One region of the Anoxybacillus sp. FSL W8-0382 genome, then DNA from elsewhere that is predicted to be linked to it. Evidence: predicted binding sites of a transcription regulator. Region 1 holds the regulator's gene; each other region holds the start of a gene.
The links. Region 1 encodes Rex, which represses fermentation and respiration genes when NADH is low (regulators of the CRP and FNR family bind a similar motif). Its sites were predicted from a motif close to TTGTGAAATATTTCACAA; they were not measured.
Positions count from the first base shown of each region.

Region 2: the regulator Rex is predicted to act here: its motif matches at 1,251-1,268, upstream of ric (iron-sulfur cluster repair di-iron protein).
Region 3: the regulator Rex is predicted to act here: its motif matches at 2,068-2,085, upstream of adhE (bifunctional acetaldehyde-CoA/alcohol dehydrogenase).

Region 1 covers NZ_JBBOPX010000001.1:210,813-216,643, forward strand. Annotated here, with positions in the region: gene tsaD (tRNA (adenosine(37)-N6)-threonylcarbamoyltransferase complex transferase subunit TsaD) at 1-474, shown strand, start outside; gene NSS60_RS01245 (ABC-F family ATP-binding cassette domain-containing protein) at 768-2,663, opposite strand; gene NSS60_RS01250 (redox-sensing transcriptional repressor Rex) at 2,891-3,526, shown strand; gene NSS60_RS01255 (YdiK family protein) at 3,536-3,709, opposite strand; gene NSS60_RS01260 (CPBP family intramembrane glutamic endopeptidase) at 3,706-4,443, opposite strand; gene groES (co-chaperone GroES) at 4,747-5,031, shown strand; gene groL (chaperonin GroEL) at 5,101-5,831, shown strand, end outside.
Region 2 covers NZ_JBBOPX010000001.1:1,623,315-1,629,145, forward strand. Annotated here, with positions in the region: gene NSS60_RS08595 (cell wall hydrolase) at 467-1,054, opposite strand; gene ric (iron-sulfur cluster repair di-iron protein) at 1,333-2,037, shown strand; partial or broken gene NSS60_RS08605 (GTP 3',8-cyclase MoaA) at 2,078-2,344, opposite strand; gene NSS60_RS08610 (Crp/Fnr family transcriptional regulator) at 2,768-3,460, shown strand; gene NSS60_RS08615 (DUF2249 domain-containing protein) at 3,539-3,769, shown strand; gene NSS60_RS08620 (DUF2249 domain-containing protein) at 3,775-3,984, shown strand; gene NSS60_RS08625 (hypothetical protein) at 3,981-5,234, shown strand; gene NSS60_RS08630 (metal-sulfur cluster assembly factor) at 5,249-5,554, shown strand; gene NSS60_RS08635 (FixH family protein) at 5,551-5,831, opposite strand, start outside.
Region 3 covers NZ_JBBOPX010000001.1:2,728,971-2,734,801, reverse strand. Annotated here, with positions in the region: gene NSS60_RS14465 (FAD-dependent oxidoreductase) at 1-195, opposite strand, end outside; gene NSS60_RS14460 (transcriptional regulator) at 336-1,616, shown strand; gene NSS60_RS14455 (hypothetical protein) at 1,706-1,933, shown strand; gene adhE (bifunctional acetaldehyde-CoA/alcohol dehydrogenase) at 2,109-4,712, shown strand; partial or broken gene NSS60_RS14445 (IS982 family transposase) at 4,893-5,498, shown strand; gene NSS60_RS14440 (response regulator transcription factor) at 5,499-5,831, opposite strand, start outside.

The sequences.
Region 1 (5,831 bases):
TATCCAGGGGGACCTCATATCGATCGTTTAGCGAAACAAGGGAAACCAATTATTGATTTACCGCGCGCGTGGTTAGAAGAAGGTTCGTATGATTTTAGTTTTAGTGGATTAAAATCAGCGGTTATTAACACGTTGCACAATGCAAAGCAACGTGGAGAAATGATCCGACCTGAAGATATGGCGGCAAGTTTTCAAGCAAGTGTCGTTGAGGTATTAGTGAGAAAAACAATCGAAGCAGCCATGCATTACAGCGTAAAACAAATATTGCTGGCTGGCGGTGTGGCGGCAAATGAAGGGTTACGTACACAATTACAAAAACAAATGAATCAACTGCCAGAAGTCGAGTTAGTTATCCCGCCGTTGTCGCTTTGTACAGATAATGCAGCGATGATTGCAGCAGCGGGAACAGTATTATTTCAACAAGGAAAGCGTGCCACCATGGCATTAAATGCAAACCCAAGTTTACTGTTATAGTAAGAAGGTGTCCCAAAAGCAATGGGGCACCTTTTTCTAATTGTCATACGAATTTTTCTAAGAACAATTCAGCTTGTTGTGGATTATTTTATCCACATACATGTGAATAATGTGGAAAACGTTGATTGTATGTTATTTTATCATAACAAGTTAACCACAACAAAATGGGGGATTTTTCTTTTGTTGTTGTGGGTAATGTGGAAAAGTTGGTGAATAACTTATATTTAGGTGTTTTTTCTGTGGATATCTTTGTGTAAAAGATGAGCTAGCCCACAAATGGAGCTAGCTCGTTATTATTTTTGTAAAAGTTCCCATTGTTCGAATAACTCGTCGAATTTTTGTTTCAGCTCATCAATTTTTCCTTGAGTATCCCGAGCTTTTTCATAGTCGTTGTAACAGGAAGGATCATATAATTGTTGTTCATACGTAGCAATTTGTTGTTCGATTCGCTCCATTTCCGTTTCTAGCTGTTCGATTTTTCGTTGTCGTTGTCGTTCTAATTTTTTTCGTTCTTTTTCTTCTTCGTACGAACGTTTTGGTGACAACGATTCGCCCGTTTTAGTTTTTTGGCTAATTTGTCCAAGCTCAAGCAGCTCTGCTTTTTTTGCTACGTAATAATCATAGTCCCCTAAATACTCAACAAGACCGTCTGTGGATAACTCATATATTTTTGTTGCAATTTTGTTAATAAAATAACGATCGTGTGAAACGAATATAATTGTTCCTGGGTATTCTATGAGCGCTTGTTCTAGCACTTCTTTGCTATCTAAATCCAAATGGTTTGTCGGTTCATCTAAAACTAATACGTTTGCTTTCTTCATCATGAGTTTAGCGAGAGCGAGTCGCGCTTTTTCTCCACCGCTTAACGTCTGAACAGGCTTCAATACGTCGTCACCAGAAAATAAAAAGTTGCCGAGAATGGTCCGAATTTCTTTCTCTGTTCTTAATCGATCTTCGTCCCACAGTTCGTCGATCACTCGTTTGTTTGATGTTAATTGTGCTTGTTCTTGATCATAATAGCCAATTTGTACGTTTGTTCCGTAGCGTATTTCTCCTTGTTTCGGATGGAGTTGTTTGATGATCGTTTTTAAAAGAGTTGATTTTCCAATTCCATTTGGTCCAATTAATGCGATACTATCACCGCGAGTGATGCGAAACGAAAGATTTTTTGCAATGATGTGATCGTAACCGATCGCTAAATCGTTAGCTGTTAGCACATCATTTCCGCTTGGGCGTTCGATTTCGAAACGAAACGATGCCGATTTTTCATCACCGAGTGGCTTGTCGATGATATTCATTTTTTCTAATTGTTTTCTACGGCTTTGTGCTCGCTTCGTTGTTGATGCACGAGCGATGTTGCGTTGAATAAAATCTTTTAATTTTGTAATTTCCTCTTGTTGTTTTTCATACAATTTTAGTTGTTGTTCAAATTGTTCAGCACGTTGTTGTAAGTAGCTTGTATAGTTTCCGACATATTTTTTTATTTTTGTGCGTGATAGTTCATACACTTGTGTCACGATTTGGTCAAGAAAATAGCGATCGTGGGAGACGATAAGAATGGCTCCATCGTAATTTTTTAAATATTGTTCAAGCCATTGCAACGTTTCCATATCTAAATGGTTTGTCGGTTCATCTAAAATGAGCAAATCGGGCCTTGTAAGGAGCAGTTTACCAAGCGCTAGCCTCGTCCGCTGTCCACCGCTCAATGTAGATACTTTTGTCGTATAATCGTACTGTGAGAAGCGGAGACCATGGAGAACCGAACGAATATCTGCTTCATATTGATAGCCGCCTTTTTCTTTGAATTCTGTTTGTAAACGATCATATTGCTCAAGTAGGCGCTCATAGTCAGCATCATGTAAACTCATTTGTTGTTCTAGTTCGCGTAATTGTTTTTCCATTTGTTGTAGCGGGGCAAACACATCGAGCATTTCTTCCCAAATGGAACGATGCGCTTGCAACCCTGTATATTGATCTAAATAACCGATCGTTACGTGTTTCGGTTTAATGATTTCGCCTGTGTCGTATGACAACTGTCCGGCAATGATTTTTAATAATGTCGATTTTCCCGCGCCATTTCTTCCAACTAACGCAATACGGTCTTTTTCTTGTATTTCAAGCTTAATGTCTGATAAAACTTGTTCTGCTCCATATGATTTGGATAGTTGATTTACTTGTAAAATGATCATTCTTTCTCACCTCAATCTTCTTTTGATAGTGTAACGTACTTTCTTGATATTCGGCAACACTAGTGTACGAATAACAAATTTGACAAAAATAATAATAAAGGGTACAAAGGAAAGACAGAATGAAAAAAATAGTGTATAGTTTAGAAGTGGGAAGAATTTTTTAGACGTATAGGAGAGAAAAATGAAAGCGCTAACTATTTGTGAAAGGAAATGTGGGGGATTGACTCGTGAATAATGAACAGCCAAAAATTCCGCAGGCGACCGCAAAGCGACTACCGTTGTACTATCGTTTTTTGAAAAACTTGCATGCATCAGGCAAGCAACGTGTATCTTCAGCGGAGTTAAGCGAAGCTGTAAAAGTCGATTCAGCAACGATTCGCCGAGATTTTTCATACTTTGGTGCGCTTGGAAAAAAAGGATACGGATATAATGTCAATTATTTGCTGTCATTTTTTCGTAAAACGTTAGACCAAGATGAGACGACAGAAGTGGCGTTATTTGGGGTTGGAAATTTAGGGACTGCATTTTTAAACTACAATTTCAGCAAAAACAATAATACGAAAATTGTGATGGCGTTCGATGTAGATCCAGATAAAGTCGGAACAGAAGTCGGAGGGGTTCCGGTTTATCATTTAGATGAATTGGAGGAGAAACTCGGGGGAATTGCCGTAGCGATTTTAACTGTTCCTGCCCAAGTTGCTCAACCGATTACTGACCGACTTGTTCAACAGGGGATTAAAGGGATTTTAAACTTTACACCTGCTCGCCTGCATGTGCCAGAACACATTCGTGTTCATCATATTGATTTAGCGGTCGAATTGCAGTCACTCGTTTATTTTTTAAAGCATTACGGAAATGAATAAACCTCCCGTTTATGAGCGGGAGGTTTTTTTCAATAAAGAGCGAATAGCTGTGCCAAAATCAAATGTTGCAATTAGGATGAACAGCATTGTTGTTACGTCCCAAATGCCGTCATCAGCACTATCCACAGCAAAATAAGTAAATAAAATGCCCATTAGAAAGTAAAATAGTGGTTCATATTTCATGAAAACAGCCTCCAAATGACGAATTGCATTTGTTCTGCTTCGCGCATAATCTTCTCGATTTCTTCAGCGAATAATATTTGTATGGCAACGACAAACGTGTTCATCAACACGTGTGCTGCAATAGGTACGAGAATGCGTTTTGTTTTCACATATAAGAAGGCGAACACAAACCCCATTGTCGCATACAAGAGCAAATGTTCAAACTCTAAATGAACAACAGCAAATAAAAGTGAACTGACGAGCGCTGATAAGAAAAAATTGTATTTTTGATACAACGTCCCGAAAATAATTTTCCGAAAGATGATTTCCTCTAAAATTGGTCCGACGACTGATGTAACGAGTATAAGAGCTGGTGTCAATTTGACCATTTCAACGATGCGTCTCGTGTTTTCGGACCCCATTTCGACACCAAATAGGTGCATCTCAATATTAGCTGCAATGCCTTGGGCGAAAAGAGCGAGCAAAAACCCCCCAATCGCCCAAAAGAATGACATGCCAATCGATGCTTGATGGCGATCATATGAGTATTTCATATCTTCTTTCATAAAATAAAGAACGAGAAAAAGAGCAATCGGGAAACTAATAACAGCCCAGTAACCAGAAGCGATCGATATGGCTATATCTTTATTTGATGCGTTAATAAATCCGCTATGCGCAAGTAAAGGAACGCCGACTAAACTCGATAGTTGCATAGCGACGTATGTAATGATGACATACCAATATTGCTTTTTCACATGTTCAACCCCTTCGTGCAAATTGTCTAGCTTTAGACGAGCATTTTCTAAGCGTCTGCTTCCTTAGCTGAGCGAATGATCGTCCTCTGCTTTCTAAATTGAATACTTTTTCATTTTATCATATTTTTTGTATGAATTTCGAAAGGAAAGACATAATGTTAAAGAGGGAATCATTTAATGAAAAATTTTTAACTTCCTACTTGCAAAATTAAAAAAAGTTCATTAATATAATAAGTGTGTTAGCACTCAATAAGAATGAGTGCTAATAACGGAACGAAAATCTAATTAAGGAGGTCGTTTGCCGTGTTGAAGCCACTAGGTGATCGTATTGTCATTGAATTAATTCAAACTGAAGAAAAAACAGCGAGCGGAATTGTCTTACCAGACACAGCAAAAGAAAAACCACAAGAAGGAAAAGTTGTGGCAGTTGGTTCAGGTCGCGTTCTTGATAATGGTGAGCGCGTAGCTCCAGAGGTAAGCGTTGGTGACCGCATCATCTTCTCAAAATATGCGGGTACAGAAGTAAAATATGATGGAAAAGAATACTTAATTTTGCGTGAAAGTGACATTTTAGCTGTGATTGGTTAATCGTTCGCCTGATAACATATAAAGCACATAAAAATACTTAACTAAAATTTCATCAAGGGGGTAAGATGTATGGCAAAAGAAATTAAATTCAGCGAAGAAGCTCGTCGTGCGATGTTACGCGGTGTAGATAAATTAGCTGATGCAGTAAAAGTAACATTAGGTCCAAAAGGTCGTAACGTTGTATTAGAGAAAAAGTTCGGTTCTCCATTAATTACAAATGACGGTGTAACGATTGCGAAAGAGATTGAATTAGAAGATCCGTTTGAAAATATGGGTGCGAAGCTTGTTGCGGAAGTAGCAAGCAAAACAAACGACGTTGCTGGTGACGGTACAACAACAGCAACTGTATTAGCACAAGCGATGATTCGCGAAGGATTGAAAAACGTAACAGCTGGTGCGAACCCAATGGGCATTCGCAAAGGTATTGAAAAAGCTGTTGCGGTCGCTGTGGAAGAATTAAAAGCGATCTCTAAACCAATCGAAGGCAAAGACTCCATTGCTCAAGTTGCAGCTATTTCTGCGGCTGACGAAGAAGTTGGTCAATTAATCGCAGAAGCAATGGAACGCGTTGGTAAAGACGGTGTCATTACATTAGAGGAGTCTAAAGGTTTCACAACAGAATTAGATGTTGTGGAAGGTATGCAATTTGACCGCGGTTATGTATCTCCATACATGATTACAGACTCTGATAAAATGGAAGCTGTATTAGATAATCCATACATCTTAATTACAGATAAAAAAGTTTCAAGCATTCAAGAACTTCTTCCTGTATTGGAGCAAGTTGTTCAACAAGGCAAACC
Region 2 (5,831 bases), 1.4 Mb from region 1:
CTGCACATTAGTCGAATAATGTCGAGTATGTACTCCGCTTTATGTTCACCTTTTCGGGCACGATATTTCCCACATTAGTCGAATAATGTCGAGTATGTACTATGAGTCGGAATTAAAAAAGTTACGAATTTAGTTGCCCTGCAGCGGAAGAAAAAAACAATCAAGTATTACAAGTTTCGATTCATCGAGAGGTCTTTGAGGAAATAGGAAAGTCTTTGAACTTATTCGGCCTTTCCCCATTGAACGAAGTTTTTCGGAAAGTAAAAAACTCCACCAGCTACGTTTTGCACGTTACATGGGGTCCCACACGTACAGGAGTTTGAATCACTGTCATAATCTAAAACGTGAAAAAGCAGATCCTCTTCAATCTCAAGATATAGACTTAAATCACCAGAAATAAAAAAGGCTGAAAAAGTTCACAGTTCTCGTGAACTTTTTCAGCGCTCTCCAACTACATAGAAAAAAACTATTTCGCAAATACATGGTTTCCAATCACAACTGTCACTTGGCGCGAGCGGATCCATTCGCTTTTCGCCGTTTTTGGATTGTAAAAATATAATGATCCGCTTCCTAAACCGCGAAAAGCAATGGCTTCTTCAACCGCTCGATATGCTTCACGATCTGCTGGTTTGTTAATCTCGCCATTTTGTACAGGAGTAAACGCATAATATCCTCCTGAACGATCATAAATGACTTGACGAATCGTATTTGGGAAATTTGGATGATCGACACGGTTCAAAACGACAGTTGCCACCGCTACTTTTCCTGCATATGGTTCCCCTTTTGCTTCTGCATGAACGAGACGAGCTAATAAGTCTTTATCAGCTTGAGAGATCGGCTGTGGGATACGCAACGTTTCCCCAACGAATAAAACATCCGTTTGTTTATGATTGATTCGTTGAAGCTCTAGCAATGAAACATTGTAACTTTTTGCAATCGTCCAAAACGTTTCACCTGGCTTTACATAATGAACTGTCGTTTGTGCAGCTACTTCATTTGTTGAAAAACAAAAAGCAACTACAAACATAGAAGCAAGTGCTAATAATCTCCTCATGTTATCCCTCCTAGTCCGTTGCTCGCTTATAAGACTAGCAGGGATTTAGCAATCTATCATTATCTAATTTATGGAAAACACCCGGATCATATGGCGCTCAAAGCCCGAGAAGGTATATGGAAATTTATTCATAAACTATTATACTTTCAATATGAACAGTTTATTTGTCAAAGTTTTTTCCAAAATCACAAGAATCATGTGATGAGCATCACAACAAACAGACAAAAAAGAAGATATGATTACATTGTAAATATCAATACATTTCGGAGGAGAAAATTATGGAAAATATATTCAATGCACAATCGACGGTCGGTGAAATTGTGGCGATGTTCCCAAAAGCGGGCGATTTGTTTAAAGCATATAAAATTGATTTTTGTTGTGGTGGAAATCGTTCCTTATCTGAAGTGCTCGCTGAAAAACAATTAGATATAGAAACAATTTTAAGCGAGCTACAATCACTGTATGAAAAATCGCTCGAAAAGGTAGAAAAAAACTGGATGGAGGCTTCCTATACAGAATTAATCGATCATATTATCCAAAAACACCACCGTTTTTTAATGGAGGAATTGCCACAGCTCAGCCCGTACGTGACAAAAGTATTGCGCGTGCACGGACCAGAACAGCCGCATTTAGTGCAAGTGCATAAACTGTTCAACGATTTAAAAGCCGATCTAGAGCAACATTTAATGAAAGAAGAAACAAAAGCATTTCCATTAATCATCCAATTCGAACAATATCCGACAAAAGAAAATGAACAAGCGATGAGAGAAGTTATTGAAGAACTTGTTACCGAACACGATACGGCAGGAGATATTATTAAAGAAATTCGCAAAATCACGAACGATTTTACACCACCTTTTGATGCATGCGGAACGTATCGACTAGTTTACAATCGGCTTGAAGCGCTAGAGGAAGATCTATTCACTCATATTCATCTTGAGAATAATATTCTCTTTCCACGCATTCTTGCTAATGCGAAATAATCAGTAAAACAGGATCGCTTGATAAAAGCGATCCCATTTTTTATCCACCAATATAGGACATTTCGATTTTCTTGCGCATTTTCGCGGTTTGCTCCGTTCGCTCATCCGAATAACGATCGGTTCGCTTGTTCCACGTATCAACAATAAGCTGTTTCAGCGCTGTTCGATCTGCTCCTTGGCGCAACAGTTGTTTCAATGATACCCCTTCCGTAGCGAACAAGCACGTATAAAGCGTCCCATTAGCAGAAATGCGCGCTCGTGTACAGCTTTGGCAAAAAGATTCCGTCACTGAGGAAATAAAGCCGACCAAGCATAAATTCTTTATCCATCATTATTTTACGCATCGTTCTATTTTCACTATAGGAAACAACCGTTCATCGCTCTGTGACATCGCCCACACAACAAAAACGGTATTACGAACAAGTATACCATATCAATTGGAAAAACAACGTCCGAAAACATTCTACAAAAAGACAGACTTTAAAAAGCTGTTTTGCGTTGAACGAGCGACCGATGCGCGAACGTTCCGGTTTATTTCCATATCCCTCCACCTTCCTTTTCGTTCTTTCGTTCTCGTTGTAGCGCTGAAAAATGTTCCGTTATGTGAGATGTCGCAAACGTTCCCTATGATTTTCGTCACACGTTCACGAAAAGTTATGATTTATGTCACAGCTTCTCAATAGAAAACAACGTAAAATTTTGCTTAGAAATTCCATAAGGAGTGGATAATATGACGCATGATTGGATTAAAACAAGGTTGAAAAATGTCGCGCTTTTTCGGGAATTATCCGATCAAGAACTTGACTCAATCGTGAAAATTTCTCAAGTGCGTGTTTATAAACCGCGAACGTTCGTCTTTATGCAAGGAGAGCCGCTTGAACGTGTCTTTTTTATTCAATCAGGAACAGTAAAGATTTACAAAACGGATATTAACGGCAAAGAACAAATTGTGTCGATTTTGCAAACAGGAGAAATGTTCCCGCACGCTGGCTTTTTCCGTCGTGGAAGCTACCCAGCCCATGCGGAAGTGATGGAAGAAGCAACGCTCATTGCCATTCCAATCGCCGAATTTGAACAAACGCTTATTTGTTACCCAGAATTGTGCATGAAACTATTTCGCGTGATGGGAGAAAAAATTATCGACCTACAAAACCGCCTAGAAGAACAAATTCTCCATAATACGTATGAACAAATTATTTTGCTTTTATTGCGACTGACAAAAACAAACGCAGTCTCGCAAGGACGATTCCATCGCTTAACGACGCATTTTACAAACCGCGAACTCGCCAATATGATTGGCACATCGCGCGAAACGATTAGTCGTACGCTCAGCCAATTGAAGCGAAAAGGACTGATCGATATTGATGACAATGGCTATTACTTAATTGATGCAGAAAAATTGGAAAAGGAGATTTTTTTATAATATGTGACAGAAATCACAATACCCACGAGTGAAAATCACTATCATAGAAAGTGAAGAGATCATGAAAGGGGGAGAACGATGGGAAAAATCGTGGAGTTGGATGTTCGTGATGATTTGCAAAAAAAGTTGGAGCCGTTCCAAAAAATTATGAACGCTGTTCAACCGCTCGAAGTGGGTGATACGTTTATTTTACATGCACCGTTTAAGCCCGTCCCACTTTTTGCGGTAATGAAAGCGAAAGGATTTACGTATGAAGCGGAACAACTCGACAAAAAACATTGGAAAGTGACGTTTGTCAAGCAGGGGTGAGAACGATGATCTTAGATAATCGTGGATTAGAACCACCGCAACCGATGATACGGACGCTTGCGGCATTAGAAACGCTTCCTAAAGGAGAGACATTAACGATTATTAATGACCGCCGCCCGATGTTTTTATACGAACAGCTTGATGAACTTGGCTACCTTTATGAAACGAAAGAGCGCGAGGATGGGAGCTTTGAAATTACGATTACAAAGGGATGACGACGATGTTTCCTTCGACACAACAAACGTATGAAACAAATATTCGCTTGCCGTTTTCTTTTATTTTATTTGGCGTCGCTGCGTTCATCGCTTCTGAAGCGATGTTGCTTTTTTCCGGCACATCGCTCGTTCAAGGGGCGTTCCGTATCCCTAGCGTATGGGCAGCGATGCATCTAGCAGTGCTCGGTTGGGCGTTAATGGTCGCGATGGGCGCGATGTATCAACTCGTTCCAGTTGCCTTTTTAACGCCGATATGGAACGAAACATTAGGATTTGTGCAATTTTTTATCACCGCACTTGGCATTTTTCTGCTTTCGATTAGTTTCCTTTGGAAAATGGAGTTCGTGTTTTTCGCTGGCTTGTTGCTTATGCTCGGGTTTGTTCTTTTTTTCATCCAAATGGCGATGACGCTAAAAAAACAGCCGGCAAAAAATATCATGACGTTATTTGTCAGTACAGCGCTTTTTTGCTTGCTATTGACGGTTTCTTTAGGAATAGCGCTTTCGTTTCATTTTTTTAGCGGCAGCAAAATAGCAGATCATGTATTCATGCTAAAAACACATCTATTATTAGGAATTGCCGGATGGTTTACGTTGCTTATTATCGGCTTTTCTTACAAAATGGTGCCGATGTTTTCGTTGGCGCACGGATTTTCGATGACGCTTGCCCGCTATGTGTACACCTTTTACGTCAGCGGACTCGCCGTTACCTTTTTCAGCTTTTTCATGAACAGTTCTGCTCTTTTCGCTAGTGGAACAGGACTTTTGTTGCTTGGGTTTGCGCTATTTAGCTACCATATCGTAACGATTTTGCGAAAGCGGGTCAAGAAAAAATTAGATCGTCCGTTTTTATTTGCGCTTTTCGCAATCGCTATCGCGCTTTGCCTACATGGATTCGCTTTTCTGTTCGCAATCATAGGAAATACGGCCGGTTTTGGCGTGATTATATACGGGTATCTTTTCGGATGGATTATTTTAAGCATTGTCGGTTATTTATATAAAATCGTGCCGTTTTTATGGTGGACGCACCGCTATAGCCAAAAAATCGGCAAAGAAAACGTACCGACGTTAAAGCAAATGATAAATGAAAAATGTACTGTTTTTACCTGCGGGCTATTTCTCGTTAGCTTTATCGGTGTCATCCTAGCGCTTATTGTTTCTAGCTTGCCGTTATTTTATGTTGCGCAAGGTGGAATGGTTGCATTTTCTCTTTTGTTTGCAGGAACAATCATCGCCGTATTACGAAAATAAGGGAGGAAAAACAAATGGAATTAAAAGAAATGGTCATGGAGCAACTGCGCACCGTATATGATCCAGAACTAGGAATTAATGTCGTGGATTTAGGGTTAATTTATGATTTGCGAATTGATGACGGAGTTGTGACAATAGTGATGACACTTACTACCCCAGGCTGCCCGCTTCACGATTCCATTGTTGGTGGTGTCAAACGAGCGCTTGCACACATGGAGGGGGTAAAAGATGTCGATGTACAAATTACGTGGAATCCGCCATGGACACCAGAGCGAATGAGCGAAGCCGCACTACGGCAATTGGGCTTTTTATCAAATTAATGGGGCAAACGACCTTCTGTTTGCCCCTGAATATACAAATCGATTTGCAATGAATTGATTTGAGAAATAAACAACTCGTTATATTGTTTTTGCGCTAAATAGCGAATCTCGTTGTCGTTGACGGTTGGGTTCGCTTTTCTCACTGCACCTGCCAAATCGTTGTAAACATCGCTCACCAGCAAACGGAGTTTACTATAGTGGGAATAATCTTCCCAAAACTTTTTTTCTCCATACGTATCAATCATTTGTTGAACAACTTCATAGCGCTCATATTGAT
Region 3 (5,831 bases), 2.5 Mb from region 1:
GCCGTTACATAGCCGGTCTGCTTCGATGACAGCGACACGCACGCCTTGTTTAGCGAGCAAATAAGCGGTTGTAATACCTGTTATTCCTCCACCAATAATTGCTACATCCGTTTTAATCGGCTTTGTCAAAGGCGGAAAGGATGGTATTGTTGTTGTTTGTAGCCAATACGATTGAGACAACCTTGGTAAAGACATGAGTTTGTTCCTCCATATCCATGTTTTTCTTAATTTTCCCCAAATCGAAAAGTTTATGATGAACATTTGTAAAGATGATAAAATGGAAATAGACGAGTATAGAAATGTTTTTACAACATAACGTAAGAGGGAGAGTTAAAGTGAATAAAGATGCAAGTGTTCGTTTACAAGATAACATCGTATTAGAGCATTACGGACTGAATGAACTGCATTTAGAGTCTGTCCGCCATTATCGCGAGCAGTTTGCGAAAGTAAAGCCAAACCACCCATGGAACGGTTTAGAAACGAAAGATTTTTTATATAAGATTGGAGCATGGGGAAAAATACGAAACACAAGCAAAGAGGGTCTCACACTCGCAGGACTTCTTATGTTTAGCGAAGAGCGAATGATTACAGAAGTTTTACCACAATATTTTTTAGAATATCGCGAATATGATGACGATATGCTTTGGTCAAATCGTTTCACATCCCAAGACGGAACGTGGTCGGGAAATATTTACGATTTTTATTTTAAAGTAATGAACGAGCTAAAAGATGGATCAGAAGCTGAAAAAGAAGCTATGCATGAGGCGCTCGTTAATGCGATTGTTCATGCCGATTACAACGGTGATGGGGGCATTATTGTCGAACGGCAACGCTCATATGTGCAATTTTCTAATCCCGGGCTTTTCGGTATTCCTTTAGAACAAGCATTTAGCGGCGGTGTTAGCCATTTGCGTAATCCGAATGTGTTTAAAATGTTTATTTACATTCATTTTTGCAAACGAGCTGGAGTCGGTTTGAAAACGATCGAAACGATTTGCTTGCAACAACCTGTCATTGATCAATACGATTTCCAGGAGCGGACGGTCATAACATTACCAATCGTGTCCTTTCCAGAAAGACATAAACAAGACGATGATCTAGAGATGATATGTGATTGGTCAGACAATCTAGAGCTAGCCGACTCCATAAATAACGACGAAAACTCCTATAATAGCGACGAAAACTCCATAAATAGTGAGTTAGAGTCCATAAATAAAGAGTTAGAGTCCGTAAACAAAGAATCTAACTGCGTAAATAGCGGACCTAACTCCGTAATTAGCGAAAATAACTCCTGTAATAGCGACCAAAACTCTATAAATAATCTAACCAACTCCGTAAATAATGAAGAAGAAACGAATATCGATCAAGAGCTCTGGAGTATTGCTGAGATTGCGCGTAAGAAAAAAAGGCTTGCACCGGCAAAGATGGAAGAAGTCATTTTGCAACTATGTGCCCATCGGCCATTAATGTTAAAAGAATTAGCTTATTTATTAGATCGAACGCCAGACGGGCTGCGCAACAATTATTTAGGAAAGTTATTAGCGGAAGGGAAAATGCGTTTGAAGTATCCAGAACAACTGAATCACCCGAGACAGGCATATATAACGAATAAGTAATATTCATGATTTGTTCAATGTTTCACAATCTAAAAATAAAAAATCATGTTACAATGATGGTAACAACAGAAAAGTTGAGGTGACGGCTGATGCTTATATGTGAATGGAGAGACTTTTCGACAGATGCAGAAACATATACATTGGGATTATTCGAAAAGATGATTGGCGATGAATTTGAAGCGATGATGTTTGAAGATGATCAAGATATTCCTTCTTATATATGGACGGTTAACTACGTCGTGATCGTTAAACGGAATACGCGTATGTACAACGATATTTCGTTTACGAAGATTCCACGCAATCCCGTATGTGAATAGCTGCTTCTTTTCCAAGAAGCAGTTTTCTTACAAAATACATTTGCTCAATATTTCACAAAGTTGACACACACAAACAAAACCTAATTCATTAAAATAAAAATGTGAAAACAATCACATTTTTATTTTCAACTAATTTGTGAATCTTTTCACAAAAATGATTATGGGAGGGGCTTATATGGCTGTGGAGGAAAAAGTATTAGACCAAAAGAAAGAAGTTACAAAAATGATTGATACGCTCGTTGCTAATGCTCAAAAAGCGCTTAAAGCGTTTCGTGATTACGATCAAGAAACGATTGATCATATTGTTAAACAAATGGCGTTAGCTGGGCTTGATAAACATATGTATTTAGCGAAACTAGCCATTGAAGAAACAAAGCGCGGCGTGTATGAAGATAAAATTATTAAAAACATTTTTGCGACAGAATACATTTATCATAACATCAAATATGATAAAACCGTCGGCGTTATTCGCGAAAATGAACAGGAAGGCGTCATTGAAATTGCAGAGCCAGTAGGCGTCATCGCCGGGGTAACCCCAGTCACGAACCCGACTTCAACAACAATGTTTAAAGCGCTCATTTCTATTAAAACGCGCAATCCAATCATTTTTGCGTTCCACCCATCTGCGCAAAAATGTAGCAGTGAAGCAGCACGTATTTTGCGCGATGCAGCCATTGCTGCGGGTGCGCCAGAACATTGTATTCAATGGATTGAAACTCCTTCTGTCGAAGCGACGCAACAATTGATGCATCACCCTGGTGTTTCGCTTATTCTTGCGACAGGTGGAGCAGGCATGGTGAAAGCGGCATATAGCTCAGGAAAGCCAGCATTAGGGGTTGGACCTGGTAACGTGCCTTGCTATATTGAGAAAACAGCAAATATTAAACGCGCGGTGAACGACCTTATTCTTTCAAAAACGTTTGATAACGGAATGATTTGTGCATCTGAACAAGCGGTCATTATTGATAAAGAGATTTATGATGCGGTGAAAAACGAAATGATCGCAAATAAGTGCTATTTCTTAAACGAAGAAGAAAAGAAAAAAGTTGAAAAGCTTGTTATCAATGAAAATACGTGTGCAGTCAATCCGAATATTGTCGGTAAACCAGCATATGAAATTGCAAAAATGGCCGGTGTGGACGTTCCAGTTGATACGAAAATTCTTGTCGCAGAATTAAAAAGCGTCGGTCCGCAAGAGCCGCTTTCTCGTGAAAAATTAAGTCCTGTATTGGCGTGCTATAAGGTGAATAGCACAGAAGAAGGGTTAAAACGAGCAGAAGAAATGCTTGAGTTCGGTGGACTTGGCCACTCCGCTGTCATTCATTCAGAAAATCAAGACGTCATTCTTGAATTCGGTAAGCGAATGAAAGCAGGACGAATCATCTCTAATGCACCATCTTCACAAGGGGCGATCGGTGATATTTACAACGCATACATTCCGTCATTGACGCTCGGTTGCGGTACGTTCGGAGGCAACTCGGTTTCGACAAACGTCGGTGCGACACATTTAATTAACATTAAAAAATTAGCGAGAAGGAATGTAAACATGCAATGGTTTAAAGTTCCGCCAAAAATTTACTTTGAAAAACATGCGACACAATATTTAGCGAAAATGCCAAACATCTCACGTGCCTTTATCGTTACAGACCCAGGTATGGTGAAGCTCGGCTATGTCGATAAAGTGTTATACTATTTGCGTAAACGTCCAGATTATGTGCATTGCGAAATTTTCTCAGAAGTTGAACCAGATCCATCAATTGAAACAGTGATGAAAGGTGCCGACATGATGCATGCGTTCCAGCCAGACGTCATCATCGCGCTCGGCGGTGGTTCGGCGATGGACGCGGCGAAAGCGATGTGGCTGTTCTATGAACATCCAAATACCGACTTTAATGGCTTAAAACAAAAGTTTTTAGATATTCGTAAACGCGTATTTAAATATCCAAAACTCGGTCAAAAAGCGCAATTTGTCGCGATTCCAACAACGTCTGGTACAGGTTCAGAAGTGACATCGTTTGCGGTCATTACAGATAAGAAAAATAACGTCAAATATCCGCTCGCTGATTATGAGTTAACACCAGATGTCGCCATCGTTGACCCACAATTCGTCATGACGATGCCAAAACATATTACAGCGGATACAGGTATGGACGTATTAACACATGCGATTGAAGCGTACGTATCGAACATGGCGAACGACTATACAGACGGATTAGCATTAAAAGCGATTCAACTCGTCTTTGAATACTTGCCGCGCGCATATAAAAACGGCAACGATGAAGTCGCGCGTGAAAAAATGCATAACGCATCAACGATCGCTGGTATGGCATTTGCGAACGCATTTTTAGGCATTAACCATAGTTTAGCGCATAAACTTGGGGCAGAATTCCATATCCCACACGGACGTGCGAACACAATTTTAATGCCGCATGTCATTCGTTACAACGCGCAAAAACCGAAGAAGTTTACAGCGTTTCCGAAGTATGAACATTTCGTAGCTGATCAACGTTATGCTCAAATTGCTCGCCTGCTTGGATTGCCAGCAAAAACGACAGAAGAAGGTGTCGAAAGCCTTGTTCAAGCAATCATTAAGCTCGCGAAAGAACTCGATATGCCGCTAAGCATCGCAGCTACAGGTGTGAAAAAAGAAGAGTTTGAAAGCAAAGTCGAACAACTCGCTGAATTAGCGTTTGAAGATCAATGTACAACAGCCAATCCAAAATTGCCGTTAGTGAGCGACCTCGCTGACATTTATCGTCAAGCGTATAAAGGGGTTTAGCAGTTAGTTAAATACGGAAGAATTTAAAGTTGTTCTTCTGTCAAGTATAGTATTTTATATGTGTGACCCGTGGTGCTAGATAAAATCGAGTAAGCATAAAAATAGCTCTTGCTTGTGGATGTCCTGTAGAATGAAAGTGCGATCCAACATTCCGATCCAACATTCGAAAGGAGAATCCTCATGCAAGAGCACTTTCGTTTTACTACAGATCAAGCGAAGATTCAAAAACAATATGCAGTCATTTTCTTTTTTGTTTCTGCCCAGCTGTCACAAATTCAATTCTATCTTCAACGTCGCAATCGTCATTTGGCGAAACAAGAAGACGCGGTGATCATGGCCATTCATCTTTTGGGAAAGCTACTTGGCTGCTCTTCCGAACGCGCATGGCATCGCTTTGTGGAGGGAAATTTATTTACCGATGGGCAGTTTATCGAACGATCCCGATACAATCGCCGTTGCCGAGCGCTGCGCTTTGCGATCAAATGGATTCGTCATGAACTAGCGAAACGTGGTCAACACCATGCCTATGCGGTAGTAGATAGCATGCCACTCGAGTTGTGCCATGCCGCAAGAATGTACCGTGTCAAACGATTCCAAGGGATCGCGGACATCGGACTTTGTGCGTCGAAAAAGCAGTGGTACTATGGGTTTAAGTTTCATCTTCAAGTGACCGACCAAGGACTACCTATGGGATACGTGGTAACGGAGGCGTCCTGTCACGATCGAACCGCAGCGGAAACCGTCATGACTCAAATTCCTCACCCCTATTCATACAGGGGCTACATTTTATAGTTCAATCATTCCTTCCTTTATTGCTTTGACGACTGCACCAACACGAGAATCAACACGGAGCTTTTTTATAATTGAAGAAACATGGTGTTCTACTGTTCTCTTACTTACATTCAATGAATTACTAATGTCTTCATTCGTTTTATCTTGAGCAATTAATTTTAGAATAATTAGCTCCATTTTTGTTAGCGGGGTGTTGCTACTTTCATCTATGTTGCTCGGGAAAAATGAAAACCCTTGATGTGCTTGTCGAATGGCAGTTGCTAAATGAAGAATCGAATCTTCTTTTGTAACAAATGCGGAAGCACCCGCTTGTTTAGCAGCGCGTAT